DNA from 2 places in the Devosia sp. MDV22-iso42 genome. Region 2 is predicted to be linked to the other one. Evidence: predicted binding sites of a transcription regulator. Region 2 holds the regulator's gene; the other holds the start of a gene.

The links. The regulator HrcA, encoded in region 2, represses chaperone genes, less so after heat shock. The targets are predictions, from matches to a motif close to GTTAGCACTCNCNNNNNGNGAGTGCTAAC.
Positions count from the first base shown of each region.
Region 1: a site for HrcA is predicted at 12,544-12,572, ahead of AC4NN3_RS17565 (co-chaperone GroES). Genes of this name have one in related genera too.

Region 1 is NZ_JBZVWR010000014.1:90,811-106,538, reverse strand. It holds gene AC4NN3_RS17625 (TadE/TadG family type IV pilus assembly protein) at 1-1,184, opposite strand, end outside; gene AC4NN3_RS17620 (L,D-transpeptidase) at 1,250-1,870, opposite strand; gene AC4NN3_RS17615 (DNA-3-methyladenine glycosylase I) at 2,091-2,729, shown strand; gene AC4NN3_RS17610 (hypothetical protein) at 3,106-3,366, shown strand; gene hisS (histidine--tRNA ligase) at 3,743-5,239, shown strand; gene AC4NN3_RS17600 (ATP phosphoribosyltransferase regulatory subunit) at 5,236-6,300, shown strand; gene hisG (ATP phosphoribosyltransferase) at 6,297-7,019, shown strand; gene AC4NN3_RS17590 (glycosyltransferase family 2 protein) at 7,092-8,315, shown strand; gene AC4NN3_RS17585 (TSUP family transporter) at 8,323-9,072, shown strand; gene AC4NN3_RS17580 (BrnA antitoxin family protein) at 9,085-9,321, opposite strand; gene AC4NN3_RS17575 (EF-hand domain-containing protein) at 9,430-10,155, opposite strand; gene groL (chaperonin GroEL) at 10,520-12,163, opposite strand; gene AC4NN3_RS17565 (co-chaperone GroES) at 12,212-12,502, opposite strand; gene AC4NN3_RS17560 (DUF427 domain-containing protein) at 12,684-13,046, shown strand; gene AC4NN3_RS17555 (hypothetical protein) at 13,136-13,327, shown strand; gene AC4NN3_RS17550 (DMT family transporter) at 13,403-14,368, shown strand; gene AC4NN3_RS17545 (sigma-54 dependent transcriptional regulator) at 14,432-15,728, opposite strand, start outside.
Region 2 is NZ_JBZVWR010000009.1:172,148-187,875, reverse strand. It holds gene AC4NN3_RS10920 (YifB family Mg chelatase-like AAA ATPase) at 1-1,034, opposite strand, end outside; gene AC4NN3_RS10915 (glycoside hydrolase family 25 protein) at 1,217-2,056, shown strand; gene AC4NN3_RS10910 (hypothetical protein) at 2,166-2,288, shown strand; gene AC4NN3_RS10905 (MarC family protein) at 2,584-3,216, opposite strand; gene AC4NN3_RS10900 (HAD family hydrolase) at 3,324-4,040, shown strand; gene AC4NN3_RS10895 (hypothetical protein) at 4,037-4,417, opposite strand; gene gshB (glutathione synthase) at 4,417-5,358, opposite strand; gene AC4NN3_RS10885 (endonuclease/exonuclease/phosphatase family protein) at 5,539-6,654, shown strand; gene AC4NN3_RS10880 (YraN family protein) at 6,651-7,034, opposite strand; gene rsmI (16S rRNA (cytidine(1402)-2'-O)-methyltransferase) at 7,003-7,890, opposite strand; gene AC4NN3_RS10870 (type 1 periplasmic-binding domain-containing protein) at 8,000-9,214, shown strand; gene AC4NN3_RS10865 (MBL fold metallo-hydrolase) at 9,272-10,078, shown strand; gene AC4NN3_RS10860 (hypothetical protein) at 10,091-10,444, opposite strand; gene hemW (radical SAM family heme chaperone HemW) at 10,553-11,710, opposite strand; gene AC4NN3_RS10850 (non-canonical purine NTP pyrophosphatase) at 11,700-12,341, opposite strand; gene AC4NN3_RS10845 (hypothetical protein) at 12,338-12,523, opposite strand; gene rph (ribonuclease PH) at 12,520-13,236, opposite strand; gene hrcA (heat-inducible transcriptional repressor HrcA) at 13,376-14,446, shown strand; gene grpE (nucleotide exchange factor GrpE) at 14,540-15,136, shown strand; gene AC4NN3_RS10825 (hypothetical protein) at 15,214-15,728, opposite strand, start outside.

The sequences.
Region 1 (15,728 bases), on a different contig from region 2:
GCATGCGCACCATACCATCCATTGCTGTAAAGCGCGCTGCTGGTAAAATTGGTCGGCCCGATGGGGCCGGCCGGATCCGATGACACGTTGCCACAATTACCGCCCTTGGAATTGCAGCTCCGGCGCTGGGTGTAGGTACAGTTGGTGTCGTCCTTGGCCGGCCGGTCGCAGATTGCCGGCGTGTCGTCGAGATAGCTGTTGGTGCCCACGCCATCCACCATGTCCGGCGAAAACAGCGGCACATAGAGCGTGTTGGTGCCCACCGGCGGTGTGTCGTCGGTATCGAGATATTCGTTGCTCGTGGAGCCGGTCTTGATGTGCGGTCGCGCCTCGACGCAGCCGCGCCAGGCCTCCTTGGTCGCGGCAAACAGGGCGAAGCGGTTCGGCACGGCCGAGCCCGCCACGCTGCCGGGCAGGGTGCTCTGGTTGTCGTCGGTGTCGAAATTGTCGTTGGAAATCATCGAGGCGCCCGTCGCATCGATCCAGGCGGCACCGGCATTGCTGGCGCCCACATTGACGAACATGGTGAACGGCACCACCGCCAGGCGGACATTTTCCACCTTCTTGGCGGTCGCCGTCGCCACGCAGCTGTCGGGCGCCGTGCTCTTGGTCTCGACCGCATCGTAGAACAGCGTATAGGTGGCGCAGTTGGCCGCATCCTTGAGGAACTGCATGCGCTGCCTGGTGCCGTTGGCGCCGGCGCCGGTATAGGACATCGATCCCGAATTATCGAGCACGAAGGCCACTTCCAGCGCCAGCTTCTTGCGCGTCGCCTGCGACTTGACGCGCGCATTCAGCTCGCTCACCCCCACCAGCGACACGAACATCGTCTTGATGGTCAGCCGCGCCTCCAGCGTCAGCGTGCCATTGGTCACGTCAACCACAGGGGGGAAAAGGCTGGCCGAAAGCGCGGAATCTGTGCCCAGCCGGTCCAGGACGAGATCTTCTGCCCGGCTCTTGATGCTGGCGACATTGAGCGGCGTCTTGAAGATTTCCGGCTGCAGCGCCAGCGTCGCCGCGTCCAGCGCGATCTGGGCGCGGTTGCGCGTCTGCTCGAGTGTCACATAGTCCACCACCGCCCCGCTCAGGGCGACCAGCACGATGGCCATCATGGCAAAGATCACGGCAAAGGCGCCACGCTCGTCGCGGCCGAAGCGGGTAAACAGGCTGGCAAGTTGACGCATGACGCAGGCACCCATGGGCTGATTGCCCCACATCAGGGCGCGCCGAGTGTCGCCAAAATTCCTTATTAAAGCACGACCACCTTGGTATTAAGTTTGACGCGTTCGTAAAGGTCGATGACGTCGGCATTGGTCATGCGGATGCAGCCCGAGGAAACGTTCTGCCCGATGCTCCACGGTTCGGTGGTGCCGTGGATGCGATAGAGCGTTGCGCCGATATAGAGCGCGCGGGCGCCCAGCGGATTGTCCGGTCCGCCTGCCATGTGGCGCGGCAACTCCGGCCGGCGCCTGAGCATTTCGGCCGGAGGCGTCCAGCTCGGCCACTCGGCCTTGCGCGATACCCGGTGCGTGCCGCGCCATTCAAAGCCCGTCTTGGCCACGCCGATGCCATAGCGCAGCGCCCGCCCGTCGCCGAGCACGAAATAGAGGAAATGCGCCCCGGTATCGACCACCAGCGTGCCGCTGCGTTCATTGGTGGGGTAGGGGACCACCTGGCGCAGGAACATCGGATGCACCGCCATATTGGCCTGCATGGCCAGGGCGTGCCGTGGCGCCGACTGCGTGATGGTAATGCCCGGCGGGGGCAGGAAGCGCCATCCCGGCTGCAAGCCCTGGCCCATGGCCGGCAGCATTGCCGCCACACTGAGCAGCAGCGCCAGCGCGCCCCTCGCTGCGATTCTGATTCCCATTGTCCCATCCGCGCATCATGGCCGGCAACATTCCGGCGCCTTGCCCTTACCCTGCCGCAAATTGCCCAATCTGCGGTGAACCGGCATGGTTAAATCCCGGCTCTCTCAGCTGGTTAGCGCCCGGTAAACGCCCTGTCAGGCCGCGCCCCATGCCGGCATTCCCAAGTCCGGCGCCCCGCGCTATGCAATGTCCATCCTTTCCAGCCAGGGGGCGCCTCCCATGACCGACATCACGTCCGATCTGCCATCATCGGCGCTGCCTCGTTGCCCCTGGGCAGGCGACGATGCGCTCTATCGGCACTATCACGACGCCGAATGGGGGCGCCCCGTGGTCGATGACACGCGCCTGTTCGAGAAGATCTGCCTCGAAGGCTTCCAGTCGGGCCTCTCCTGGATCACCATCCTGCGCAAGCGCGAGAATTTCCGCGCCGCCTTCTTTGGTTTCGACATTGCCCGCGTCGCTGCCATGAATGATGCCGATATCGAGCGACTCTTGCAGGACGCCGGCATCATCCGCCATCGCGGCAAGATCGCCGCTACCATCAATAATGCCGCCCGCGCGCTTGAGCTGCAGGCTGAATTTGGCTCGCTCGCCGCCTATTTCTGGGGCTTCGAGACCCGGCCCGAGCATCGTCCCGATGACCTCAGCTGGGCCGCCCTGCGCCTTCTCGCCCAAACCGATGCCTCCCGTGCCCTCAGCAAGGATCTGCGCAAGCGCGGCTTCAAGTTTGTCGGCCCCACCACCTGCTATGCCTTCATGCAGGCCATGGGCCTGGTGAATGACCATACCGATGACTGCTTCTGCCGGGCGGAGGTCGAGGTCGAGCGCACCGCCCTCACGCGTCCCGTGCCGGTCTGACCCTGCGGCCAACCTGTTGCCATTGCGCAACATTGTTCGCCAAGTGCGACATCCCGCCACATGCTTGCTTGCGAGTCACGAACCCGTGAGCTAGAAGCACATCGTCCACAACCGCCAACCCGAGGGAGGCAGCTACATGACAGTCATGTTCGTACACCTCCATCCGGGTAAAGCCATGCGGCATTGCAGCCGACGCTAGGCGTCGGTCCCCAAGCCCCACTCGGTCAGCTCTCGTCTCGCGTCCTGACCGTGGACAATTTCTAGCCCCAACCGATTGATGCGCTGAAACCGGGTCGTTTTGCGTCCCCCGACCAGCCATCGATCACCCACCCAACCCAGAAGGCCGGACTGCGTTTGCGCGCACCCGGAAATCACCATGTCCAATGCACCCCTTCCCGAGGGCAGCGTCGTGCTGCGCCTTGAATTCTCCATCGCCGACGCTGTCCAGCAGCGCGGCCTGCTCTCCGTTCTGGGCACGGCCATCGCTGCCTGGTGGAACCGGCCCCGCCTGCCGCAGAATCTGCCCAACCACCTGCGGGCCGATATCGGCCTGCCCTTGGATTACGGCCCGCTGCTCTGGTACTCGGTCCCGTCGGTGTCGGCGGTCCCCAGTCTCGACAGGCGGAGACGGCAATGAAATGTCATGGCGGTCGGGGTCCCCCCGGCCGCTGCTTCTGCCGCTTATCCCCGGCTCCACGGCTGCGCGCATAATCAGGCCATCACCCCATCGGGCGGCCTGCAGGCGAACAGTGGTGGGGTGAGCCGGGTGGAGGACGCCTCTTCCACAGGTTCGAAGTCTTGGTTGCGACAGGGCGAGCGTTCCTTAGGACCAGACAGCTCCAAAAACCGGCGCCCCGAGACGACAGACGTCTCACTATTTAACTTACCAGAGGCGATTGCCGCCTCGGGGTCCGTCCGTCTTTGACACCCGCATTCAGGCGGCGCTTCCGCGCGCCTGTTGTCTCCACCCCTTTGATCGTCTAACAACACGGCGACCGAGCAGGACTGCCAAAATGACCGAAAAGACCAAGCTGATCGCCCCGCGCCTGCCACGCGGTTTTGAAGACCGCACCCCCGGCGACATCGCTGCCGTGGGCGCCATGATCGACACGATCCGGCAGGTCTATGAACGTTATGGCTTTGATCCGGTCGAGACCCCGCTCCTCGAGTTCACCGAAACCCTCGGCAAGTTCCTGCCCGATACCGATCGGCCCAATGCCGGCGTCTTTTCCCTGCAGGATGATGACGAACAGTGGATGAGCCTGCGCTACGATCTGACCGCGCCGCTCGCCCGCTATTTCGCCGAGAATTTCGAGACCCTGCCCAAGCCCTATCGCTCCTATCGCCAGGGCTATGTCTTCCGCAACGAAAAGCCCGGCCCCGGCCGTTTCCGCCAGTTCATGCAGTTCGATGCCGATACCGTCGGCGCCGCCAGCCCCGAAGCTGATGCCGAAATGTGCATGATGATGGCCGATGTCATGGATGCGCTGGGCCTGTCGGGCCAGTACATCGTGCGCGTCAACAATCGCAAGGTGCTCGACGGCGTGCTGGCCACCGCCGGTGTCACCAGCGAAGCGCAAAAGCTCACCGTGCTCCGCGCCATCGACAAGCTCGACAAGTTCGGCCCCGAAGGTGTTCGCCTGCTGCTCGGCGCCGGCCGCAAGGACGAAAGTGGCGACTTCACCAAGGGTGCCGGTCTCTCCGAGGACCAGATCGCCCCGCTATTGGCCTATGTCGCCAGCGGCGAACCGGCTCCCGGCGTCGCCCGCGGCAGCAATGCCCATGTCGTTGCCACCATTAATGCCCTGGCCGGCCTCATCGGCGGCTCGGCCACGGGCCTTGAAGGTGTCCAGGAACTGGCCAGCATTTTCGGCCTCGTTCAGGCCGGCGGCTTTGCCGACCGCGTCGTGCTTGATCCCTCCGTCGTGCGCGGCCTCGAATATTATACCGGCGCGGTGTTCGAGATCGAACTGACCTTCAAGGTGCAGAACGAAAAGGGCCAGGACGTGGTCTTCGGTTCGGTCGGCGGCGGTGGTCGCTATGATGGCCTCGTCTCCCGCTTCCGCCGCGAACCGGTCCCCGCCACCGGCTTTTCCATCGGGGTCTCGCGCCTGGCCAGCGCCCTCAAGCTCACCGGCAATCTCAACGCCGCCGAACCGCTCGGCCCGGTCGTCGTCCTCGTCATGGACAAGGACCAGACCGTTCGCTACCAGGCCATGGTTGCCGAGCTGCGCCGTGCCGGCATCCGCGCCGAAATGTTCCTGGGCAATACCAAGAATTTCGGCAAGCAGGTCGCCTATGCCGACAAGCGCAATGCCCCCGCCGTCATCATCGAGGGCAGCCAGGAGCGCGAGCAGGGTATCCTGCAGGTCAAGGATCTGGTGGCCGGCAAGCTGGCCGCCGCCGCCATCACCGACAATGCCGAATGGAAGGCCGCCCGTCCCGGCCAGTTCGAAATCAAGCGCGAGGACCTGGTCACCGCCATCCAGACCCTGCTGAGCCAGCCATGACCGGAGCCGCGCTGCGCCGCGCCAATCTCGAAGCCCTGGTCGAAGCCCAGGGCGCCACGCGCGCTACCCCGCCGCTGCTGCTCTCGGCCGATCCCTATTTCGACCTGGCCGGCGAGGAATTCGGCCGCCGCCTGCTGCTGACCACCGACGCCACCGGCGCCGAGCACTGCCTGCGTCCCGATTTCACCCTGCCCATCGTCCAGGCCTATATCGCCGATGGCGTCGGCAAGCCGGCCGCCTTTTCCTATCTTGGCCCCATTTTCCGCCAGCGCGACACCGGCGCCGCCGAGTTCGACCAGGCCGGCATCGAGCTGCTGGCTCAGCCCGATGGCGATGTTGCGCTCGACCAGGTGCTGACCTTTGCCCGCGCCGCCGCCTCCATCTTCGGCGTGGCGCCTCAGATCCGCCTTGGCGGCGTCGGGCTTTTCGAGGGCCTGCTGGCCCAGGCCGACATGCCCGATGCCTGGCGCCCCCGCATCCGCAACCGCTTCGGCCACACCGAGGCGCTCGACCGTCTGCTGACCCGCCTTGAGGCCGCGCCCGACCTGGTGCGCGAAGCCCAGCCGAGCCGCGACGCGCTGATCGAGGATGTCACCGCCCAGATGGTCGCGGCGGGCCTCAGCCTTTCCGAAGGCCGTACCCCCGACGAAATCGCCGACCGCTATCTCGAGCAGCAGGCGCTGGACGCCGCGCATGTGCCGCCGGCCACGCTCAAGTTGCTGCGCGACTATCTCGCCATCTCCGGCCCCGTATTGCAGGCCCTGACGCAGGTCGAAGCCTTGGCGCAGCGCCACAGGCTGATGTTGGGCGCGCCGATCCGCGCCATCCGCCGCCACCTCAATGGCCTGGGCGAAGCCAAGGTCAGCTTTGACGCCAGCTTTTCCCCCCGGCTCGATTACTATACCGGCATCGTCTTTGAACTGACCGGTCCTGGCGGTGAGGTCCTCGCCTCGGGCGGTCAATATGATCGCCTGCTCGAGCGCCTCGGCGCCCAGGCCCCCATCGCCGCCTCCGGCTGTTCGGTCTGGGTCGATCGCCTCGAAGCGGAAGTGACCTCATGACGGACCTGACCATGACCGGCATTACCCTGGCCGTTCCGTCCAAGGGGCGCCTTGAAGAACTCACCCGGGACTGGTTCGCGCAAAAGGGCCTGACCATTACCCGGCCCGGCGGCGCGCGTTCCTATCTCGGTGCCATCGAAGGCCAGCCCGACATCACCGTGCGCTTCTTTCCTGCCTCCGAAATTGCCCGCGAACTGATCCGCGGCAATGTCGATATCGGCGTCACCGGGCTCGATCTCATCCACGAGACCAGCGAGGCCGGTCCCGCCAGCGTCTCCATCGCCAGCAAGCTCGATTTCGGCAGGGCCGATTGCGTCGTCGCCGTGCCAGAGGCCTGGATCGACGTCACCCACATGCATGATCTGGCCGACGTCGCCTCCGACTTCCGCGCCCGCCACGGTCGCTGGCTGCGCATCGCCACCAAATACATCACCATCACCCGCCAGCATTTCGCCAAGGCCGGCATCGCCGAATACCGCACCGTGGAAAGCCTCGGCGCCACCGAGGCGGCCCCGGCCTCCGGCGTCGCCGATATCGTCGTCGACATCACGACCACCGGCTCCACGCTGGCCGCCAATGGCCTGCGGGTGCTCGAAGATGGCGTCATGCTGCGCAGTCAGGCCTGTCTCATCGTCTCGCGCATCGCCGACTGGTCGCCCGGGCGTCGTGCGACGCTCGACCAGCTGCTCGCCCGCATCGGCTTAGCGTCCGGCCTCTGAAAGCAGCGGGGATGCCATTGCAACAGCTGCGCGATTCGCGGCACAAGGGACCAAAATGGCCTGGGGGGCGCCGTGGCTGAGCAAGTTGAACTGACGATCCTGATGCCGTGCCTCAATGAAGCCGAGACCCTGGCCATCTGCATTGCCAAGGCCCATAGCTTCCTCGCCATCAGCGGCATTGAGGGCGAAATTCTCATCGCCGACAACGGCTCGACCGACGGCTCCCCCGCCATTGCCGAGGCGGCCGGCGCCCGTGTTGTCCCCATTGCGCAGCGCGGCTATGGCGCCGCCCTGGCCGGGGGCATAGCCGCGGCCCGCGGCCGCTACATCATCATGGGCGATGCCGATGACAGCTACGATTTCTCCCGCCTCGACGCCTTCATGACCCAGTTGCGCGCCGGCGCCGATCTGGTCATGGGCAATCGCTTTGCCGGCGGCATCGCGCCGGGCGCCATGCCCTGGCATCACCGCTATATCGGCAATCCGGTACTCAGCACCCTGGGTCGCCGCTTCTTTCATACCCCGATCGGCGATTTCCACTGCGGCCTGCGCGGCTTTTCGCGTGACGCCATTGTCAGCCTCAACCTGCGCACCATCGGCATGGAATTTGCCTCCGAAATGGTGGTCAAGGCCACCCTGGCCCAGCTCGACGTGCGCGAAGTGCCTACCACCCTGGCCAAGGACGGCCGGTCGCGCCCGCCCCATCTGCGCTCGTTTCGCGATGGTTGGCGGCATCTGCGTTTTCTGCTGCTGTTCTCGCCGCGCTGGCTGTTTCTCTATCCCGGCTTTGTCCTGCTCTGGCTGGGGCTGATCGTCGGCGGTATTCTGCTGCCCGGCCCCGCCCGCATTGGCGGCGTCAGCTTTGATGTGCACACCTTCCTGATTGCTGCGCTCTGCATCATCGTCGGCCTGCAGTCGGTTTCCTTTGCCATCATCGGCCGCCGCTTTGCCTCCCGCTACGGCTTCATCCCCCGCTCGGGCAGTTACGATCGCCTGCTGGAGGCCCTGACCCTCGAGCGCATCCTGCTGGTGGCCGTCCTGCTCATGCTGAGCGGCCTGCTGGCGCTGTTCTGGGGCGTTGGCGAATGGGCCGTGCGCGATTTCGGCAACCTCAACCCCAGCCGCACAATGCGTCCCGTCATCCTCGCCCTGACGGCTTTGGTCTCGGGCTTCCAGCTGATGATGAGCGGCTTCATGTCCTCCATGATCAATATCCCCATCTACGAGCGGCGCCTCACCGACATGCCGATCCCCGATGACTCCATGCAGCGCCGTCGGCAACAGGATCGGACCTGACCTTTTGATGCTTGAACCCCTGATCCTGCTGGCCCTGGCCGCCGTCGGCCTCGTGGCGGGCTTTGTTGATGCCATCGCCGGCGGCGGCGGCATGATCGCTTTGCCCGCCTTGCTGGCGGCCGGCCTGCCGCCCGTGGCGGCGCTGGCCACCAACAAGCTGCAATCGGTCGTCGGCACCGGCATGGCCGCGATCACCTTCTGGCGTCGTGGCTATATCGATCTGCCGGCGCTGATTCCGGCCATCGCCCTCACCTATGCCGGCAGCTTTGCCGGTGCGCTGGTGGTCAAGCAGATCGATACCAGCCTGCTCAATATCGCCGTGCCGATCGCGCTGATCGGCATCGCGCTCTATTTCCTGTTCGCGCCCAACCTCTCCGATGTCGACAAGGTCGCCCGGCTGCCCTTCGCGCGCTTCGTGCCGCTGCTGGGCTTCGCCGTGGGCTTTTACGATGGCATCTTTGGCCCGGGCACTGGCTCGTTTTTCACCATTGGCTTTGTCATGCTGTTCGGGCTCGGTCTCACCCGCGCCTCGGGCAATACCAAGGTCCTCAACGTCGTTTCCAATCTGGCGGCGTTGACGATCTTCATTGCCGCGGGTGATGTGGTCTGGCCGGCCGCCCTTGCCATGTGCGTGGGCCAGCTGCTGGGCGGCTATATCGGCGCCCGCACCGGCATTCGCTTCGGCGCCAAGCTGATCCGGCCCCTGGTCGTCGTGGTCTCGATCGCGCTGGCCCTGCGGCTGCTGGTCTTCCGCTAAAGCCGGGTTGGCCTATTCGGCATCGAGCCCGGCCGACGCGCGCAAAGCGGCATTGATGCGCTCCTGCCAGCCCGGGCCGTCCTCCTGGAAGTGTTCCAGTACCGCCCGGTCCAGCCGCAGCGTCACCATGTCCTTGCCTTCCGGAATGGCCTTGGGCTTGGGCGCGGCAGCCACCGGCTTGCTGGTGGCAGCCTTGAAGGCGGCTTCCGCCTGGTCCATCGCGCTGCCGGTTCGTCTTGGTGGTCGCATTCCTCTAGTCCTTTGAATTAGCCATTCTGCCCGCAGGCGCGGTCCGCGACACCGATTGCACCAGACATCGTCCGCAATGGGGCAGGGGCGCATGCGCCCCCGCCAGGCTTATGCTGCCGCGCTGAACACGGCGGCCAGCTGCTCGAGCAGCGTCTGCTGCTGGCTGGCCTTGTAGGCATTCTGCGCCGTCGCCAGCAGGCTGGCGCTGCTGGTCGCCGTATCGTCTTCCTCCGCGTCGTCCGAGGCCGGTGGCGGACCTCCGGGCGGCGGACCACCTGGCGGTGGGCCGGAAACCGCCTGGCTGCCGGTGCTGCTTGCGCCCTCCTGCAAGGCGGTCTTGACCGCATCGAGGAAGCTCGAGCTTTCCGTTTCGGTGATCGAGCCGTCGCCATTGCCGTCGATCATGTCGAACAGCTTCTGCAGGTTCTCGTCACTGATCGCGTTGGCGCCCTCGTCGTTCCCCAGTTCGGCCAGGGTCACGGCGCCGTCGCCATCGCTGTCGGTCGCCGCGAAGATGTCCGCATTGCTGGGCCCGGCCAGCTGCTGGGTCATGAACGCCATCGACTGGCGCTGCTCGGCCATCTTCGTGTCGAAAGTATCTTTTTCGCTGCTGGTGACGCTGCCGTCACCATCGCCATCCATGGCGGAAAACAGGGCTTCTGCCCTCTTGTTGGCTTGGGCGCTCGACGCATCCTTGGGCGCGTTGAGCTTGATCTCGTCCAGCGTCAGGCTGTTGTCGCCATTGTTGTCCAGGCTGGCAAAGCTTGGTGGCTTGAAGGCAGGGCGCATCAGTTGGGAGGCTGACTGGGCGCCGATGCCGCTGGTTGTTGACATTGCACTCCTTGGCGGTTGCAGCCGAGTGACCTCGGCCATCACAACAGAGTGCGCAACATGGTTAACCCGGTCTTAACATTCGGCCTGCCAGCCCTGCGCTGCAGCAAGTTTAATGATTTGGCAAGGTTGGCCGCCCCCTGGACAAGAAAAAGGCGCGATGTTGCCACCGCGCCTTTTCCATGGAGTTCGTGACTGGGAAGTAACGAACTCCAAACTCTTTATCTTGAGTCCGCAAGGCGGACCGGCAGTTGTCTGCCGCGCCCGCGCAGGGCCAGATTTTGGCCCAGCGCGGTATTGCCGCGCCGCGTCGGGCCAAAGCCGGTGCGGCCCGTGAGCGAAAGGAGAATCTAAATCGCTAGGCGATTTAGAAGTCCATGCCACCCATGCCGCCCATGCCGCCACCGCCGCCGCCCATCTGGGGAGCCGCATCCTTGGGCGCCTCGACGATGAGGGCTTCCGTGGTGATCAGCAGCGAGGCAACCGACGCGGCGTCCTGCAGGGCGGTGCGAACCACCTTCACCGGATCGATGACGCCGAGCGCGACCAGATCGCCATACTCGCCCGTTGCGGCATTGTAGCCGAACGTGATCGAGCTGTTCTCGAGGATCTTGCCGACAACCACGGAGCCTTCGGCACCGGCATTGTTGGCGATCGTGCGGACAGGCTCCTGCAGCGCGCGCTTGACGATGGCAATGCCAGCGTCCTGATCGGCATTGGCGCCCTTGACCTTCATGGCGCTCGAAGCCCGCAGCAGCGCAACGCCACCACCGGCAACAATGCCTTCTTCGACGGCGGCGCGGGTTGCGTTCAGCGCGTCATCGACGCGGTCCTTGCGCTCCTTGACTTCGACTTCCGTCGAGCCGCCGACCTTGATCACGGCAACGCCACCGGCCAGCTTGGCCAGACGTTCCTGCAGCTTTTCCTTGTCGTAGTCCGAAGTGGTCTCTTCGATCTGCGCCTTGATCTGACCAACGCGGCCCTGGATGTCGTCCTTGGTGCCAGCGCCATCAACGATGGTGGTGGTTTCCTTGGTGATTTCCACGCGCTTGGCAGTGCCCAGCATGTCGATGGTCACGTTCTCGAGCTTGATGCCGAGATCTTCCGAGATCACCTGGCCACCGGTCAGGATGGCGATGTCTTCGAGCATTGCCTTGCGGCGATCGCCGAAGCCGGGTGCCTTGACGGCAGCAACCTTGAGGCCGCCACGCAGACGGTTGACGACCAGGGTCGCCAGGGCTTCGCCGTCGATGTCTTCGGCAATGATCAGCAGTGGGCGCTGGCTCTGCACAACCGATTCCAGGATCGGCAGCATGGCCTGCAGGTTGCTGAGCTTCTTTTCGTGCAGCAGGATGACGGGATCTTCGAGAACCGCAGTCATCTTCTCGGCATTGGTCACGAAGTAGGGCGACAGGTACCCGCGGTCGAACTGCATGCCTTCGACGACTTCAAGCTCGGTCTCGGCGGTCTTGGCTTCTTCGACGGTGATGACACCCTCGTTGCCGACCTTCTGCATGGCTTCGGCGATCATCTCGCCGATGGCGGTTTCGCCATTGGCCGAAATGGTGCCGACCTGGGCAACTTCGCTCGACGACTTGATCTTGGACGAAGCGGCCTTCAACGAGGCCACGACTTCTTCGACAGCCATGTCGATGCCGCGCTTGAGGTCCATCGGGTTGAAGCCGGCGGCAACAGCCTTGACGCCTTCGACAACGATGGCCTGACCGAGCACGGTTGCGGTGGTGGTGCCGTCGCCCGCAATGTCATTGGTCTTGGAGGCGACCGAACGCAGCAGCTGTGCGCCCAGGTTCTCGAAGCGGTCTTCCAGCTCGATTTCCTTGGCGACGGTCACGCCGTCCTTGGTGATGCGCGGGGCACCGAACGACTTCTCGATCACCACGTTGCGGCCCTTGGGGCCCAGCGTTACCTTGACCGCATTGGCCAGGATATTGACGCCGCGCAGCATCTTGTCGCGTGCTTCAGTCGAGAACTTTACTTCTTTGGCAGCCATGTGAGGCGCTCCTTGAAATGGTTTAGGACGAAAGGGACGTGAAGGCGCTTAGCCCTCGACGATGCCCATGATGTCGCTTTCCTTCATGATCAGCAGCTCTTCGCCGTCGACCTTGACCTCGGTGCCGCTCCACTTGCCGAACAGCACGCGGTCGCCGGCCTTGACGTCGGGAACGACGCGCGAGCCGCTTTCGTCACGGGCGCCAGGACCCACGGCGACAATCACGCCTTCGCTGGGCTTTTCCTTGGCGGTGTCGGGGATGATGATCCCGCCTTTGGTCTTTTCTTCGCCATCGAGGCGGCGGACGACCACGCGGTCGTGGAGGGGACGGAAGCTCATGACTTGCTCCTATAGCAGCATTTCGAATGCAATTTTGAGCTGTTAGCACTCACACGAATAGAGTGCTAACAGGTGCTGGGGATATAGGATTGGGCCCTGTCGGAGTCAAGCGCGGGTGAACTGACTTTGTGCTCGCGCGTTGATAGGATGCACGCTTTCATCCCCAACATGGCAGGACATCATGACACGGCAATGTCTCGACAAGGATATCAAGATCTCCCCGGCCACCGGCCGTGTCCACGTCATCTTTGACGGGGCCGAGATCGCCAGCTCCGTCAACGCGCTCGAGCTCGACGAACCCGGCTCGCCGTTGCGGGTTTATTTTCCCCGCGCCGATATCCAGCCCGGCATTCTCGAAGAAACCGACACCCGCACCCATTGCCCTTATAAGGGCGAGGCTTGGTATTGCACCATCAAGACCCTTACCGCCACCGGCCTCGACCAGGTTTGGTACTACCCCGATCCGTGCCCGCTTGTTGCCCCCATTGCCGACATGCTGGCCTTCTGGGGCGACCGCATCGAGATCCGCTATTCAAAAGTCTAGCCGGTGCCGGCCGGGCAGGAGTCCCGGGCGAGCGCATCTTTTTCATCCAGCCCCTTCCACCTCGCGCCAAGCTGCGGCATAAGGCACCCATGACCCAGGACAACACACTTCAGATCAAGCTGCGCCTCAAGGGCGGCAGCGGCCCCAATGCCAACTGGCATTGGGAACTTCACGACGCCACCGGCAAGGTGGTCAAGACCGGCAGTGCCGTAGGTCCCGAAAGCAAGGCTTTCACGACCGCCCGCATTGCCAAGGAAAAGCTGGAATCCGGCAAAAGCTGATTTCCCTACCCGGCGCGCCAGCCTCTGCTGCGCCGGGCACTGTCTTCCTGCCGCTTTCCGAGCCACGAGCCCGTCGTGTCCCCTTCTGCTTCCGCCACGCCGACCAGCCCCGTGCCCGTCGCGGCAGGTCCCCTGCGCGGCATCACGCTAAAGGTGCTCTCGGTCTGCTGCTTTGTCGTCATGGCCACGCTGCTCAAGGCCACCGAGACCATCCCGGCTGGTGAGCTGGTGTTCTTCCGCTGCTTTTTCGCCATTCTGCCCGTGGTCGTCTATCTGACCTTCAAGCGCCAGTTGCGCACCGCGCTCATCACCGCCAATCCCATGGGCCACGTGGTCCGCTCCTTCATCGGCGTGACCTCCATGGGGCTGGGCTTTTTTGCCCTGACGCGCCTGCCGCTGCCCGAAACCACCGCCATTGGCTATGCATCGCCGCTGCTCATTGTGGTGTTCAGTGCGCTGCTGCTCAAGGAGCGGGTGCATCTGTTCCGCTGGTCCGCCGTGCTGATCGGCATGGTCGGGGTGGTCATCATCCTCTGGCCGCGGCTCACCCTGTTTTCCGGCGGCACGCCGCTGGGCAATGCCGAAACCATCGGCGCTGTCGCCGCTTTGGGCGCGGCGGTCATGTCGGCCTTTGCCATGATGCAGGTGCGCAAGCTGGTGCAGACCGAGCGCACCGAGACCATCGTCATCTATTTCTTCGTCTGCGCCAGCCTGCTCTCGCTGCTCACCCTGCCGCTCGGCTGGCAGTGGCCGACGCCGCAGCAGGCCGTACTGCTGGTCTGTGCCGGATTTGCCGGAGGCATCGGCCAGCTGCTGCTGACCTCATGTTACCGCTATGCCGACATGTCGGTCATTGCCCCGTTTGAATATGTCTCGCTGATCCTGACCATCATCATCGGCCTGGTGGTCTTCGCCGAAGTGCCCACCCTGGCCATGCTGAGCGGCGCGCTGATCATCGTCGCCTCCGGCATCGCCGTCATCCTGCGCGAACACTATCTCGGCCTTGATCGCATCAAGGCCCGCGAAGCCAGCACGCCGTGATGCCAATGAGACCGCATGGTGAGCTTGTCGAACCACGAGGTCGGGAAAGATGCAGCTGCAGGATCAGCCGGTCTTGCCCAGTTCTGCCCAGCCCTGTCGCTTGCGATAGATCGTCGACGGGCTGATTTCGAGCGCCGCCGCGGCCAGCGACACATTGCCGCCGAAGCTGGCAATGGCGTCCTCGATGATGCGCTGTTCCTGCTGCCACATCGGCAGGATGGCGGCCCGCCGTTCGCCGCGCGACGGCGTCTCCTGGGGTGTCGGCAGGCCCCGCGTCTCGATATCGGCAGCACTCAGCATGGCAGCGGTAATGTCGCCGCCGTCAAACATCACCACCAGGCGCCGCACCAGGTTCTGCAGCTGGCGCACATTGCCCTTCCATTCGGCCGCCGACAGCTGGCTGGCGACCTCGCTAGAAAAGTCGCCAAAGCTCTTGCGTTCCTCGGCGGCATAGCGCGTCAGGAAATGCCGGGCCAGCACCATGATGTCGCTGGGGCGCTGCCGCAGCGGGGGCAGGTGGATGGGCAGCACATGCAGCCGGTAGAACAGGTCCTCGCGGAATTTCCTCTCCGCGATCAGCTGCATCGGGTTGCGATTGGTGGCACAGATCACCCGCACGTCGACCCGCCGCACCGCCCCGTCGCCAACGCGGCTGAGCGTCCCGGTCTGCAGGAAGCGCAGCAGTTTGCTCTGCAGCGACAGGTCCATTTCCCCGATCTCGTCGAGAAACAGCGTACCGCCATCGGCCAGCTCGGCCGCGCCCTTGCGGTCTTCATGCGCGCCGGTAAAGGCGCCGCGCGCCACGCCGAACAGTTCGCTCTCCATCAGGTCGCGCGGAATGGCGGCGCAGTTGATCGCCACCAGCCTCTTTCCGGCCCGGTGTCCCTTGGCATGCAGCGCCTCGGCGCAGACCTCCTTGCCGGTGCCGCTTTCCCCGGTGATGAAGACCGGCGCCGACGAGGCCGCGATGCGGCCGATCTGCTCATAGACAAACTGCATGGCGCTGGACGCGCCGATGAACCCGGCAAAATCGCTGGGCCCCGCCGGGCTGCGTCCCTCGATTCCCAGCGACCGGCACTTGCCATGCCGCTGCGCCAGCTCCCCGATTCGCGCCGCCATTGTCGGCCCGTTGATCGGCTTGGCGACATAATCATGTGCCCCGGCTCGCATCGCGCCCACGGCGGCCGACACCGAGACCCCGTCCGACAGTGCCACCAGCAGCGCCCCATCCGCTAGCCGCACCAGCCGCAGCACGGCCTCGTCGCTATGGCTGGCCAGGTCGCCCAGGCTGGAAAGATCGGCCAGGATGATGTCGAATTCGGTGTCGCGCAGCAGTTCGGCAGCGCGTTTGCCGCCCGAG
Region 2 (15,728 bases):
TTCATGGCGGCGATCAGCTGCACGCGGCTGGGATAGGAAATGCGGGCATTGGCCCGGGCAATCACGGTCTCGCCCGATTCGAGCGGCTGGCGCAGGCTGTCGAGCACGCCGGGGGCGAATTCGGGCAGTTCATCGAGGAACAGCACGCCATTGTGGGCCAGGCTGACCTCGCCGGGGCGAACCCTGAGCCCGCCGCCCACCAGGGCGGCCATGGAGGCGGAGTGATGCGGGGCGCGGAACGGCCGGCGGTCGGAAATCGCCCCGCCGACCAGTTCGCCGGCAATCGACTGGATCATCGAGACATCGAGCAGTTCGCGCGGATTGAGCGGCGGCAGGATGGAGGGCAGCCGCGCCGCCAGCATGGACTTGCCGGCGCCGGGCGGGCCGATCATCAAGAGGTTATGGCCCCCGGCCGCGGCGACTTCGAGCGCCCGTCGCGCCACCAGCTGGCCGCGCACCTCGCTGAGGTCGGGCAGGGCAGCGCCGGGCACGTGCCGAGCCGGCAGCGGGCGGGGCGCGCGCTGGTGGCCGGTCAGGTGATTGGCCAGAGCCAGCAGGCTTTCGGCGGCAACGATGTCGAGGTTCTCGCCGGCCCAGGCGGCCTCGGGACCGGAAGGAGCGGCGCAGATCAGCCCCAGCTCGCGGGACTGGGCGGCGATGGCGGCCGGCAGCACGCCGCCGACATGGGCGAGCCGCCCGTCCAGCCCCAGTTCGCCCAGCGCCAGATAGCCATCGAGCGCATCCTGGGGAATGGCGCCGATGGCCGCCATGACACCCAGGGCAATGGGCAGGTCGTAATGGCTGCCTTCCTTGGGCAGGTCGGCGGGCGCCAGATTGACGGTGATGCGCTTGGGCGGCAGGCCGATGCCGGAAGCGAACAAAGCGGCGCGCACCCGCTCGCCCGATTCCTTGACCGCCTTGTCGGGCAGGCCGACCAGGATGAAGTTGGCATTGCCCGGCGCAATCTGCACCTGGACGTCGACCGGCACGGCCTCGATACCCTCAAATGCAACGGTGGCGACACGGGTGACCATGCCTGTTCCCTCTGAGCCCGCTGGCAAATCTAGCAAAGCCGGTTCCGGCAAACAAGAACGTAGAGCGAACGAAAAATGGCCTGTTAACCACGGCAGCTGCCACAAGGGTTAACCTAAGCTTCCATTAACCGCGACATGTTGATTGAAAGACAGGTTCCCGTTCCGCGTAGAGTGCTGCCCTCATGAAGTTCCGCCGTCCTTTTCCCTCGTCCGTCACGATCGCAAAGGGTGTGCTGGGGGCGCTGCTGGCCGGCATTCTGATCGCCTGCTCCTCGGGCGGCGGGCTCTATGGCCCGATCCAGGGCGACAACCGCCCCCATGCCGGGGTCGACCGGGCGCGCGGCATGCCGGTGCAGGGGATCGACGTGGCGCGTTACCAGGAAAACATCGACTTCCGCGCCGCCTTCCAGTCCGGCATCCATTTCGTCTTCATGAAGGCGACCGAGGGCAAGGATTACATCGACCCCAATTTCCGCAGCAACTGGGCCCGGGCGCGCGAGGCCGGCATGCCGCGCGGCGCCTATCACTTCATGGCCTGGTGTTCGCTGGCCTCCGAACAGGCCGCCTGGTTCGCCGCCAATGTGCCCAATGATCCCGATGCCCTGCCGCCGGTGCTCGACCTGGAGTGGAATCACCTGTCGAGCTGCAAGGCCAAGCCGAGCCGGGCCGATGCGCTCGAGAAGATCCGGGTGATGCTGGACGCCATGGAGCGGCATACCGGCAAGCTGCCGATCATCTATACCGACATGACCTTCCACCGCGAAGTACTGGAAAACGAGTATTTCCCCAATGCGTTCTGGCTGCGCTCGACTGCGGCCGAGCCGCATGAGCGCTACAGCAACCGCACCTGGACCTTCTGGCAGTGGACGCAGACCGGGGTGGTGCGCGGCGTGCGCGGCGAGGTCGACCGCAACGCGTTCTATGGCAACCAGAATGACTGGCTGACCTTCCTGATGACCGGCTGCGATCCGCGCGCCATAGCCAGTCTGGCGCCAACCGGGCGTTGCCTGCCGTCCAAGTAGGCCGACGTGCGAACCAGCGGGCAAGGCAGGCCTTGCCAGCGCTGGGGGGCAGGGCTAGCGTCAAACGGTATTGATGCGGGTCCTGTGGCCCGCACTGAGGAGACAAGCGATGGCCAAGGGTCAGATGAAGAGCAACAAGGAAGCCAAGAAGCCCAAGAAGGACAAGGTGGCTGCCGTCAAGCAGGTCACCGGTCTGGGTTCAGGCAGCGCCGGCAATTCGGCCAAGAAGTAGGTCTGCGGAAGATTGGGGGGCGGTCGACGGGGTCGATCGCCCTTTTTGCCGACCAGCGCCGGGCCGGCATGCCGTATTCAGCCGCCGCTGCTCATCGGCGGCAGCAGGATTTCCGAGCGTGGCGCCGCCACCGAGCCGGCATTGGCAGCGCAGAGCGCCAGAATCAACAGGGTCAGGACGACGGCAATTCGCATGAGGGCACCTTGCGTTGCGGCAGGTCCGTTGATTTGAACCGATCGACCCGCCCGGTCAACGCCGGCCTTAAGACTTGCTTAACGCTGCCGACCCGGTCGCCTCAGGCGCCAAACAGCGCGCTGGAGCGGATGCCGTCAAAGACGAACTGCACGGCCAGGGCCGCCAGCAGGATGCCGACGACGCGGGACACCACGGCCAGGCCGGTGACGCCGAGCAGGCGCTGGATGGGAATGGCCAGCAGCAGCGTCAGCCAGGCCAGGAACAGAATCACCACCACCGCGGCCAGCACGGCCCAGAACTCGGCAGGCGACCGCGTGCCCGTGCTCAGCAGGATCACCGCGCTGATGGCGCCCGGTCCGGCCAGCAGCGGCATGGCCAGCGGGAAAACGGCGATGTCGTCGCGCGAGCGCGCCTCGACCTCTTCCTCGTCGGTAATGTCGGTGCCGCCGGAATGGCGGGCAAACACCATGTCGATGGCGATCAGGAACAGCAGCAGGCCACCCGCGGTGCGCAAGGCCGGAATGGTGATGCCGAAGACACCCAGAATGCCGTTCCCCAGCACGGCAAACAGCAGCAGGATGACGCCGGCTATGATGACGCCGCGGGTGGCGAAGGCAAAGCGCTGCTTGGCGGTATTGTGCTTGGTCAGCGCGGCAAAAATGAAGGCGATATCGGCCACGCCCACCGTGGCAAACAGGGTGGCAAAGGCGGCCAGGAAGGTCGTGGTGGGCATGACGCTGCTCCGGTTTTCTCCCTTCTACGGCATTTGCGACACGCGGCCAACCTTGCCAGTTGCAGTCGCCGCTCCTAGGGTCGGGGCTGATCAGCCGGAGCCTCGAGATGCGTGAAACTGGCGAAATCCGCGGCATCCTGTTCGACAAGGACGGCACGCTGATCGACTTCAACCAGACCTGGCTTTGCATCATCACCGCTCTGGCCCATCAGGCCAGCGGCGGGAATGACAGCGCCGCACGCGTGCTGATAGGGCAGGGCGGCTATGACTGGAGCCAGCAGAAATTTGTCGGCGGTTCGGTAGTGGCGGCCGGCACGATCGAGGATCTCGTCGATCTCTGGCACCCGACCTTGGCCGGGTCCGAGCGGGCCGCCCGTATCGCCGCCTATGACGCCGTCGCGGTCAGCGAGGGCAGCCGCCGGGCCGTCGGCATTGGTCCTTTGAACGAAACGCTGACCGCGCTGGGGCAACGCGGCCTGCTGCTGGGGATTGCCACCAATGATTCGCTGGCCGGCGCGCGGGCCACGGCCGCAGCGCTGGGGGTGAGCGCACACTTTGCCAGCATTATCGGCTATGATTGCGTGGCCCGGCCCAAGCCCTGGCCGGACCAGCTGGCGCTGTTTGCCGCCCGCACCGGCCTGCCGGCCAGCGCCATCGCCATGGTGGGGGACAACAGCCACGATCTCGACATGGCCCATGCCGCCGGCGCCGGGCTGGCCATCGGCGTGCTGTCGGGAAACAGCACGTGGGCAGAGCTCGCGGGGCTGGCCGATATCATCGTCGACAGCATTGCCGACCTGCCGACGCTGTTTGCCGGCGCCTAGAGCAGCCGTGCCAGCGTCGCCAGGCCGGCCAGAGCGAGCAGGGCCAGGGCATCGAGCCAGCCGCGCGAGCGGCCGAGCCAGGCCGGCCTTGGCCGGGTGGTGGGCAGGAAGCGGACCAGCCAGAGCGCGCCATAGAGCACCCAGACGCCAAAGAAGGCCACCATGACCAGATCGGCCCAGCCGGACCGGTTGAAGCCGACCATGATGCGGGTGATGCCGGCGCCGAGCAGGATGACCAGCAGATAGGCGCCGGTCATGGCGGCGGAATTGCGCCAATAGGGCAGGGTCAGCGTCTGGCTGGCCGGCTGGTTGCGTCGCCAGCGGCGGAACAGAAACCAGGACAGGGCCGCCAGGACCAGCCCGGCCAGCAGCGCCATCAGGCGCGGCGCTTTTCGATGGCGTCCCAGATCAGCACGGCGATGTCGGGGCCGCCGAAGCGCTTGATCTCGCGGATGCCGGTAGGGGAGGTGACGTTGATCTCGGTGAGGTAGTCGCCGATGACGTCGATGCCGACAAAGATCATGCCGCGCTCCTTGAGCGCGGGGGCGATGGTGGCGCAGATTTCCCGCTCACGGGCGGTCAGGGCGCTCAGTTCCGGTCGGCCGCCGACATGCATGTTGGAACGCGCCTCGCCATCGGCAGGGATGCGGTTGAGCCCGGCCACCGGCTCGCCATCGACGATGATGATCCGCTTGTCGCCCTTGCGCACGTCGGGCAGATATTTCTGGATCATGAAGGGTTCGCGGTAATTCTGCTCGAACAGTTCGAGCAGGCTGGCCAGGTTATGGTCACCCTCCTGGATGAAGAACACGCCGGCCCCGCCATTGCCGTAGAGCGGCTTGACGATGATATTGCCATGCTCGCGGCGGAAGGCGTGGATCATGGCCCGGTCGCGCGTCACCAAAGTGGGCGGCATCAATTCGGGGAATTCGGTGACGAGGATCTTTTCGGGCGCATTGCGCACGGCGGCGGGCGGATTGACCACCAGCGTCTTGGGGTGCAGCCGCTCGAGCATGTGGGTGAGCGTGATATAGTTCATGTCGAAGGGCGGATCCTGGCGCATGTGGATCACGTCCTGGGTCGACAGATCCACGCGGCTGGCCTCGCCCAGGGTGAAGTGCTCGCCCCTGGGCTTGTCGAAGACCTCGATCGGGGCTGCCAGCGCGCTCACCACATTGTCGCGCAGCGCCAGGGTATCGGGGGTATAGTGCAGCAGCTTATGGCCGCGCGCCTGCGCCTCGAGCATCAGGGCAAAGGTGGAATCGCCATTGGGGTTGATGGTGGCGACATGGTCCATCTGGACCGCGACTTTGAGCATTTATGCCCCCTGGCTATGGGATTTCGACACACGCCCCAAGGGGCACCATGACATGACCCGACCCGCCCTTCGGCGCAAGAGCTTTCGGGCAAGGCTCGTCCCTGCCGGGCAGGGATTGCCCTGACTGCCCATTGTCACATTGCGGGCGCATGATGGGTCTGCTGGCAATGGGAGGACAGCATGAAGATCGCAGCATTCAATGTGGAAAATCTGTTTGACCGGCCACGGGCGTTCAACCTCGACGACCCTGCCGAAGGCGCGGCCATTGCCGACGCGGTGGCCGAGCTCAACCGCCTGATCAACAAGGACGACTACAGTGCCGCCGACAAGGCGCGTATGCTCGAGCTGATCATCGAGCTCGAATTGACCGAGCCCAATCCGCCCTTTGCCATCTTCCGCAAGATCCGCGGCACGTTCTGGAGAAAGCCCAAGAATGCCGCCCTGCAGATCGTCGCCGACCACCGCGCCGACTGGGTGGGCTGGGTGGAATTGCGGACCGAGCATAACAATGCCCGCGCGGTGATGAATACGGGCAGGGTGATCCAGGCGGTGGCGGCCGATATCCTGGCGGTGGTGGAGGCGGAAGACCGGGTGGCGCTGCTGCAGTTCTCCGATCAGGTGCTCAAGAAACTGGGCGGCGAACCCTATGACGAGGTCATGCTCATCGATGGCAATGACACGCGCGGCATCGATGTCGGACTGATGCTGACCAATGGCTATTCGGTGGGGCTGATGCGCAGCCATATTGCCGACATGCTGCCCAATGGCGAGCGGGTCTATTCGCGCGACTGCCCCGAATTCGAGGTGCTGACGCCGGGTGGGGAAGCCATCTGGGTACTGCCCAACCATTTCAAATCCAAATATGGCGGCAATGACCAGAGCTCGGCCAACAAGCGCATGGCCCAGGCGCGACGGACCGCCGAGATCTACCAGCGGCTGCGCAGCGAGGGTCAGGACAAGATCGTGGTGCTGGGCGATCTCAACGATCCGCCCGATGCCGCCGCGCTGCAGCCGTTGCTGGCGGGAACCGACCTGCGTGACGTTTCGGAACATGCTCGGTTCTCGAGCGGCGAATTTGCCGGCAAGGGCACCTATGGCCTGGGCAATGACAGCAACAAGATCGACTACCTGCTGCTCTCGCCGGCTTTGTTCGACCGGGTGACGGCGGCCGGCCTGTTCCGGCGCGGTGCCTGGCCAGGCTCGCGGCCACCGCGCTGGGCAGTGTTCCCCGAGCTCGAAAAGCCGATCCATGCCGCCAGCGACCATCATGTGATCTGGGCCGAGATCGCCGACTAGGCGCCAAAGGCGTTGACCAGGTGATAGGGCCAGCGCCAAGGCACGAGAAAGATCACGTCGAAGCGCCGGTCGCCTGCGGCCCGACTGGGGTTGCGGGACAGCCAGTGGTCCGCCGCCCGGACGATGCGGCCCTCATTGATGGATTCGAGGGTATCGAGCAGGCTTGCGGCCTTCGCGCGCGCCTTGACCTCGACAAAGACGATGGTGCCCCAGCGTTCGGCGATGAGATCGATTTCCCCCAAGGGCGTTTTGTAGCGCCGGGCCAGGATGCGGTAGAATTTGAGTCGCAGATACCAGGCGGCCAGCGCCTCGCCGCGGTGGCCGCCGCGATAGGCGGCGATGCGCGCCTTATTGCCGGGCTTTAAGGGCGAGCGCGGCATCATAGACATCCTTGCGCTTGAGCTTGTATTGCGCGGCGATGGCGTCAACGGCGGCGCGCAGCGGCTGGTCGGCCATCGCAGCCCCCAGCGCGGCCTGCCAGTCGGCCACCGCGGGGGCGGCTGGCGCGGCGGCACCGGCCACCACGACCACCGCCTCGCCCTTGGTCTCGGTGCCGGCAAACTCGGCGGCGAGCGCTGCCAGGGTGCCGCGATGGACGCGCTCGAAGCGCTTGGTCAGTTCCAGTGCCACGGCAGCCTGGCGATCACCAAGGACCTCGGCCATGGCAGCCAGGCTATCGTCGAGCCGGCGCGGGCTTTCGTAGAACACCATGGTTTCACGTGAATCGCTGAGCGCCTTGAGCGCATTGAGGCGGGCGCCGGCCTTGGGTGGCAGGAAGCCGTGAAAGGCAAAGGCGTCGGTGGGCAGACCGGCCACGACCAAAGCCGAGAGCAGAGCCGAGGCGCCGGGAATGGCAAAGACGGGCAAGCCGGCTTCGGCCATGGCCCGGATCAGCGGGAAGCCGGGATCGGAGAGCAGCGGCGTGCCGGCATCGGAGATCAGCGCGAAACAGCCGCCGGCGGCGATGCGGGCGACGATGTCGTCGGCCTTGGCCCGCTCATTGTGCTCGTGCATCGCGATGCGGCGGGTGCGGATGCCATAGTGATCGAGCAGGCGGGCCGACATGCGGGTATCCTCGCACAGCACGGCGTCGACGGCGGCCAGGGTTTCCAGCGCCCTTATGGTGATGTCGCGCAGATTGCCGATCGGGGTCGCCACGACATAGAGGCCGGGGGCGAGCGGGGGCGCGACAAAGGTGGTGCCGGCGATGAAATAGCCGGGGGTTGGATCAGCCATGCGCGACGGTTTCCTGGCAACAAGAGGGCATTGAGACTTGGTTAAGCAATTGCGACCAGAATGTTAACATACTGTTCGCAATTTACGGCCAAAGGCGACGTTAGATCGAATGGCAGGTGATGGCATAGCACGGGTGCTGGGCGCCGTCGGCCTGTTGGTACTGGCCGGCTGTTCGCCGATCCATATTGCCTCGCGCACCATCGATTTCGGCTTGGGCCCGAGCCAGCAGGCCCCGGCCAACCCCGCCCTGACGCCACTGACACCGACCGGACCCAGCCAGCAATTCGGCCGCGGCCCGGTACAGGTGAGCCTGCTGCTGCCGCTGAGCGGGGATCCGGGCCTTGCCGCCGTCGGGCAATCGATGGCCAATGCCAGCCAGCTGGCCATGGCCTTTATCGAGGCCAATCCGAACATTGCGGAAAATACCACCATCACGCTGCGCGATACCGGCGGCTCGGTCGCCGGCGCGACGGCCGCCACCAGCGCGGCCATCGCTGGCGGCGCCAAGCTGATCCTGGGGCCGCTGCAGGGCGATGCGGTGATGGCGGCGGGCGCCGTGGCCCGCTCGGCCGGCGTGCCGCTGATCGGCTTTTCCAACAATCCAGGCGCCGCCGTGCCCGGGGTCTATCTGCTCAGCGTGTTGCCGGACATGGAGATGAAGCGGGCGCTCGACGCGGTCAAGGCCGCCGGCAGGCGCGGCGTGGCCGGGGCCTTTCCGGGCTCAGCCTTCGGCCAGGCGCAGCAGGCCGCCTTCCGGCAACAGGCCATGCTGGCCGGCTTCGCGCCGAGCGCGGTCTATACGTTCAGCAGCCCTGCCGAGGCGGCCCAGATCGTCGCCCAGGCCAAGCCGCTGATCGACAAGGGGATGATCGATACGCTGTTCCTGCCCGACCGGGCGAGCGCGCCCGGCTTTGCCGCGGCGCTGGCCCAGGCCGGGGTCAGCCCGAGCGCTGTGCAGATCGTCGGCTCGGCCGACTGGCAGGGCGATACCACGATCCTGGCGACCCCGGGCCTGGCGGGCGCGATCTATCCAGCGGTCGACCCGGCCGGCCTGGGCGCGATCCGGGCAGACTACCAGGCGCGCTTTGGCGCTGCGCCGCACGCTCTGGCGACCCTGGCCTATACCGCAACGATCCTGGCCAATGTGAACACGCTGTCGCTGGCCAATCCGCCCTATGGCGCGGCACTGCTGACGAGCCCGACCGGTTTTAATGGCCGCGACGGGGTGTTCCGCTTCCGCGCCGACGGGCGCAGCGACTATGCGCTGGCCATCATGCGCGTGGCGCCGGGCGGCGCGGTACAGGTCGAGGGCGCAAAGCTCTAGCAGGGTATTTTCCCGTGTCCGCCGTCGTGTAATCTGGGCCCGAACCGGAGATGTCCGATGACCGTCTGGATCTGCAAGACCTGTGGTGCCCAGCACCCCCCTGGCGATGCGCCACCGCCTGGCTGCGCCATCTGTCTGGACGAGCGGCAATATGTCGGTGCGAACGGGCAGGAATGGCTTGCTCGCCACAGCCTTTGTGCCAGTCATGCCAATGACTGGCGCGAGGTCGAACCGGGACTGAGCGGCATTGGTCTCGTGCCCACCATCGCCATCGGCCAGCGGGCGCTGCTGGTGCAAACGCCGGATGGCAATGTGCTGTGGGATTGCGTGCCGATGCTCGACGACACCACCGCGGCGCGCCTGCTGGCGCTGGGCGGGGTCAAGGCGATATGCTTCTCGCACCCGCATTTTTATACCGGCATGGTGGAATGGAGCGAGGCGCTGGGCGGCGTGCCGATCCGGCTGCCCGAGGCGGACCTGGCCCATGTGATGCGTCCCAGCCCGCTGATCGAACCCTGGAGCGGAGACCGCCTGGACATCCTGCCCGGCGTCACCGTGCATCGGCTGGGCGGCCATTTTGCGGGCAGCAGCGTGCTGGAATGGGGTGCCGGCGCCGATGGCCAGGGGGCGCTGCTGGTCGGCGACACCATTCAGGTCGTCCCGGCCGCAGGCTGGGTGAGCTTCATGCGCTCCTATCCCAACCTGATCCCGCTGCCGGCCCACACGGTGCGGGACATCGCCGACCGCGTGGCTGACCTGGCGTTTGACCGGATCTATGGCGGCTGGTGGGACAAGGTCATTGCCAGCGACGCCAAGGCCGCGGTGGCCCGCTCGGCCGCACGCTATATTGCAGCTCTGGTCTAGCTGCCTTTGCGGTCAATGCCGCGTTTGATCAAGCTGGTTTGCCAGAATGTGCTCAACCGCGCGCGACAAGAGCTGCTCGAATTCTTCGACCTGCGCCGGGGACGCCCCGAGTTTGGCCAGGTGTGGCGCAGAGGTCCGGATACCCGCCACGTATTCGGCTAATTGCTGCTCGAACGCGCCGGTGACAAAGACGTCATAATCCAGTTGGGGCGCACAATCGCACGCACGCTCACGCTTCCGAACGCTTGACCTGGCGGGATACCGCACCGCCATTTCCGGCGGCATGATGATCGGCACATAGAGAAGCTTGCAGTCAAATTCTGCAAGGCCACTGTCTTGGAACAAGGTGTTGAGAAGCGGCTCCACAGCCCGCCGGCACCTCTGTGCCGCGGGGGTGGCCAATTTGTAAATCTCGAAAGAGGCCAAGAAAAGCACCGCGTCCCCCGAGCTAGTCCTTGCCGACCGCCTAAATGTCTAAGCTGCCAGGTCGGCGACCACCGCGTCGAGCACCGGCCAGCCGCGGTCGGTGACGCGCAGATTGCCATTGGGCAGGGTCTCGACAAAACCATAGCCCTTGAGCGCGGCGATCTGGGCCGGGTTGATCTGGCGGCCCGACAAAGCGGTAAAGCGGGCCGGGGAAATGCCCTCCTTGAGGCGCAGGCCCATGACGAGGAACTCGTCGCCCTGCTCCTCCCAGGTCAGCACATCGTCCACCACCATGCCATGGCCCTTGGCCAGCACGTGCTTCTGCCACTCGAAGGGCAGTTTTTCGTCGGCGGTGGCGTGGCGCTGGTTGTTGATCATCAGCCGACCATGGGCGCCCGGGCCGATGCCGGCATATTCGCCATAGCGCCAGTAGAGCATGTTGTGCTCACTCTCCTGGCCGGGGCGGGCATGGTTGGAAATCTCATAGGCCGGCAGGCCCGCTGCCGCGGTCAATTCCTGCGTCATTTCATAGAAATCGGCGGCCAGGTCCTCGCCGGGAATGGTGAGCTTGCCGGCGGTCTGCAGGTCGAAATAGCGCGTGCCCTGCTCGATGGTGAGCTGGTAGAGGCTGATATGGCCCTGGGCCATCCAGAGTGCTTCCTTGAGCTCGTCTTCCCAGTCCTCAAGCGTCTGGCGCGGCCGTGCATAGATCAGGTCAAAGCTTGACCGCTCGAACACCGATTGCGCGACGCGCACGGCGGCCACGGCCTCCTCGACCGAATGACGCCGGCCCAGTTCGGCCAGGGGGCCGGGCCGCAGCGACTGTACGCCGAGCGACACGCGATTGACGCCGGCGGCGCGGAAACCACGGAAGCGATCGACCTCGACGCTGGTGGGATTGGCCTCGAGCGTGATCTCGGCCTTGGGCTCGACGGTCCAGTGCCGGGCAATGGCGTCGATGATCCGGGCCGTGCTCGACGGCGACATCAGCGAGGGCGTGCCGCCGCCGAAAAAGATCGATTGCACGACGCGACCGGGCGCCAGCTGGGCGGCATAGGCGATTTCGCGCTCATAGGCGGCGACATAGCCATCCTCGTCAAAAGCGCCGCGATGGACGTGGCTATTGAAGTCGCAATAGGGGCATTTGGCCGCGCAGAAGGGCCAGTGCACATAGACCCCGAACAGATCGTTGGGGTTATTTTTCAATCTGGGCCTCGTAGAACTGCGCGAAGGCGCGGGCGCGGTGGCTGAGGCCGGGCTGGCCGGGGGCCCAGGAATGCTTCATCTCGGCCGGCATCTGGCCGAAGGTGATGTCAAAGCCCTTGGGCATGAAGACCGGGTCATAGCCATGGCCGACCGCGCCGCGGGGCGGCCAGACCAGGGTGCCCTCGACCTTGCCGACATAGAGCACGTCGCGGCCATCGGGATGGGCCAGGCACATGGTGGCGTTGAACGAGGCGCCTCGGAGGCCGGGCGAGGTGGCATTGGCGGCCTGCAGCGCATCTTCGACCCGCTTCATGGCGTGGTTGAAATCGCGCGGCACGCCGGCCCAGTCGGCGGTATAGACGCCCGGATCGCCATTGAGCGCGTCAACGCAGAGCCCCGAATCATCGCTGAGCGCCAAGAGGCCGGTGGCCTGGGCGGCAGCGTGGGCCTTGAGCCGGGCATTTTCTGCGAAGGTCGTGCCGGTCTCTTCCGGCTCGGGCAGGCCGAGCTCGCCGGCCGAAACTATGTCGAGACCGAAAGGCTCGAACAGCTCGCGGAATTCGGTGAGCTTGCCCGCATTGTGGGTGGCCAGCACCAGCCGATCGCCCGAACGCAGGCGGGGCAGGCTCATTTGCCGCTACCCATCTTGGAGGTGTTCATGGTCGTGTTCATGGTCGAATTCTTGGGCTTGGCATCGAGTGCCCGGGCCACGTCGCGCCAGAGCGCGCAGTTTTCCGGCGAGGCCTGCCGCTGGGGGCCAGCCTGACGGGCGACCGATTTGCCGGCAACGAGCTTTTTGAACCAGGTGATCATGCTGAAAGCGCCGCTTGCTGGAGAAGGGTAAGGTCGGCAATGCCCTGTTCGGCCAGGGACATCAGAGAATTGAGTTCATCGCGGCTGAAGGGAGCCTGTTCGGCGGTGCCCTGGATCTCGACGAACTTGCCGCTGCCGGTCATGACGAAATTGGCGTCGGTATGGGCCTCGACATCCTCGAGATAGTCGAGATCGAGCACGGGGGCGCCGCGATAGATGCCGCAGGAAACCGCGGCGACCGAATCACGCAGCGGGTTGGAACGGGTGAGCTTGCGCTCCTCCATCCACTTGATGGCGTCGACCAGCGCCACATAGGCGCCGGTGATGGCCGCGGTGCGGGTGCCGCCATCGGCCTCGAGCACGTCGCAATCGAGGGTGATCTGGGCTTCGCCCAGCGCCTGCATGTCGACCACGGCGCGCAGGCTGCGGCCGATCAGGCGCTGGATTTCCTGGGTGCGGCCGGTCTGCTTGCCGGCAGTGGCCTCGCGGCGGTTGCGGCTGCCGGTGGCGCGCGGCAGCATGCCATACTCGGCGGTGACCCAGCCCTGGCCCTTGCCGCGCAGCCAGCTTGGCAGGCTGGTTTCGACCGAGGCGGTGACCAGTACCTTGGTATTGCCGAACGAGACGAGGCAGGAGCCCTCCGCCTTCATGGCGACGTTGCGTTCGATGGCGACGGCGCGCAGCTGGTTGGGTTGACGTCCGGAAGGCCGCATCAGTTTTCCACTTGGCAATTGCTGTTAACCGCCTCTTAACCCTCCTTGAGCCTGCTCACAAGCCGCGGGCGCTTGGCGGATGGCAGCAATGCGCCTAAATGAGTGACCACAGTTAAAGCGGACGATTTTAGCAAAAACCATGAGCCAGCTGCCGCAAGACTTTCTGAGCGTGCTCAATGCCCGCAGCCAGGACATTTTCCGCCGCATCGTCGAGCGCTATCTCGATACCGGGGCGCCGGTGGGCTCGCGCGATCTCAGCCGCATGCTGCAGGGCGGGCTGTCGCCGGCCTCGGTGCGCAATGTCATGGCCGATCTCGAAGATCTCGGGCTGATCGCGGCGCCGCATACCTCGGCCGGCCGGGCGCCGACGCAGGAGGGGCTGCGGTTTTTCGTCGATGCCATGCTCGAAGTGGGCGCGGTCAATGAAAGCGAGCGCAGCCAGATCGCCCAGTCTATCCAGGGCCAGAAGGGGCAGGTCGAGGATGTGCTGACGGAAGCCAGCCAGCTGCTCAGCGGGCTCAGCCATGGCGCCGGCGTGGTGATCGCCACCAAGGCTGACATGGTGCTGCGGCATCTCGAATTCGTGCGGCTCGATTCGACCCGGGCCATGGCCATCCTGGTCGGCCAGGACGGGCAGGTGGAAAACCGCATCATGGAGACGCCGCCGGGGCTTACCGCCAGCGCGCTGACCCAGGCGGGCAATTTCATTGCCCATCACGTGGTGGGACGGACCCTGGCCGAGGCGCGCAAGGTGCTGGCGGCGCAGCGGGCCGAGCAGCGGGCCGAGCTCGACGAGCTGACGCAGAAGCTGGTCGATGCCGGCATTGCCACGCTCAGCCAGAGTTCGCCCGCCAGCGCGCCGACCGTCATCGTGCGTGGAAGAGCCAATCTACTCAACGACACCATGGCATCAGACGAATTGCTGCGCATGCGGCAATTGTTCGACGAGCTCGAAAGCAAGGACGGGCTGCTCGAACTGCTCGGCGATGCCGACAAGGCGCAGGGCGTGCGCATCTTCATCGGCTCGGAGAACAAGCTGTTTTCCCTCTCGGGCTCGTCGGTGATCCTGAGCCCCTACAAGGATGCCAATGACAAGGTCGTGGGCGTCTTGGGGGTGATCGGGCCGACCAGGCTCAACTATGCGCGCATCGTGCCGGTGGTGGATTACACCGCCCATGTCATCACCGCGATGATGGCGCGCAAGCGGTGACGCGGAGGCCTATCGGCGCAGGCAGGGTTGAAATCACCCCGATATTAGCCGATATGCGGATCAAATCCTTTGGTATGTGCGGAAACAGCAATGATGAGCGACGAGAACGCCGCCTCAGGCGAAGTGCCTGAAGTCGAAGTCCCGGTTGAACAGACCGATGAGAACATCGAGAGCATCGATCCGACCGTGGCCCTGCGGGCGGAAAACAGCGAGCTCAAGGACCGCGTGCTGCGCACCGTTGCCGAGATGGAAAACCTGCGCAAGCGCACCGAGCGGGAAGTCAGCGATACACGCACCTATGCCATTGCCGGCTTTGCGCGCGACATGCTGAGCGCCACCGATGCGCTGAGCCGCGCGCTGATGATGCTGCCGCCCGAAGCCCGCGATTCGGGTGACGCGACCACCAAGACGCTGATCGAAGGCATCGAGATGGCCGAGCGCGAAATGCAGCGCCTCCTGGCCAAGCATGGCGTCAAGCCGATCGAGGCGGAGGGGCAGAAATTTGACCCGCACCGGCATCAAGCCATGTTCGAGGTCCCCGATCCCAGCAAGCCCGAGGGCACGGTGGTGCAGGTGGTGCAGGCTGGCTTTGCCATCGGCGACCGCATCCTGCGCCCGGCCATGGTCGGCGTCGCCAAGGGCGGCCCGAGCCACGCGCCGGCTGACGAAGCGATCGACAAGAGCGTCTGATCTGACTCAGCCACCATCAGCGTTTCACGTGAATCCCCGCGCCAGCGGGGATTTTTTTATGGGCAGGGAAAGCTGGCTTACCGTGCCTTCTTTGACATCCCCTTTGGCATCTTCCAAGTCGCCTTGAATATCAGGAGGTTGATACCGACTTCGAGGTCAAGCGAATCCGCGAACAAGCCTCTGTTGAATGCCAGCCGATAGTCTTCTACGGCATCAACAAGTGATGTCCCGCTGATGACCGCCTTCCTTATCGCGGTGAAAAGGTGATTAAGCGGCTTGAATGCCAGCGTTCCGTCGTCTTTGCCCGAATAGCCGTGCAGATCGATCAAGGCCCAGGGTGAATGACTTGGATCAAAAGCGGAAAGGCTATTGTTCAAGAAAAGCAGCTGCGGCGGCGCAATTATTTCCCGCTGTTGTTTACTCCAGGGGCGAGCGATGACTGCGTCGATATCCTTTTGCTCAAGTCCATCGTGCGGCAGCTTTATCCGGATATGTTTGCCAAGCGACTTGTCGAAGGCATTCAGGACCTCAAGCAATGGCTTTGTCCGAACGGAGTCGGTGCTGTAGGCGGCATTAAGCAAAACCCAAAGTT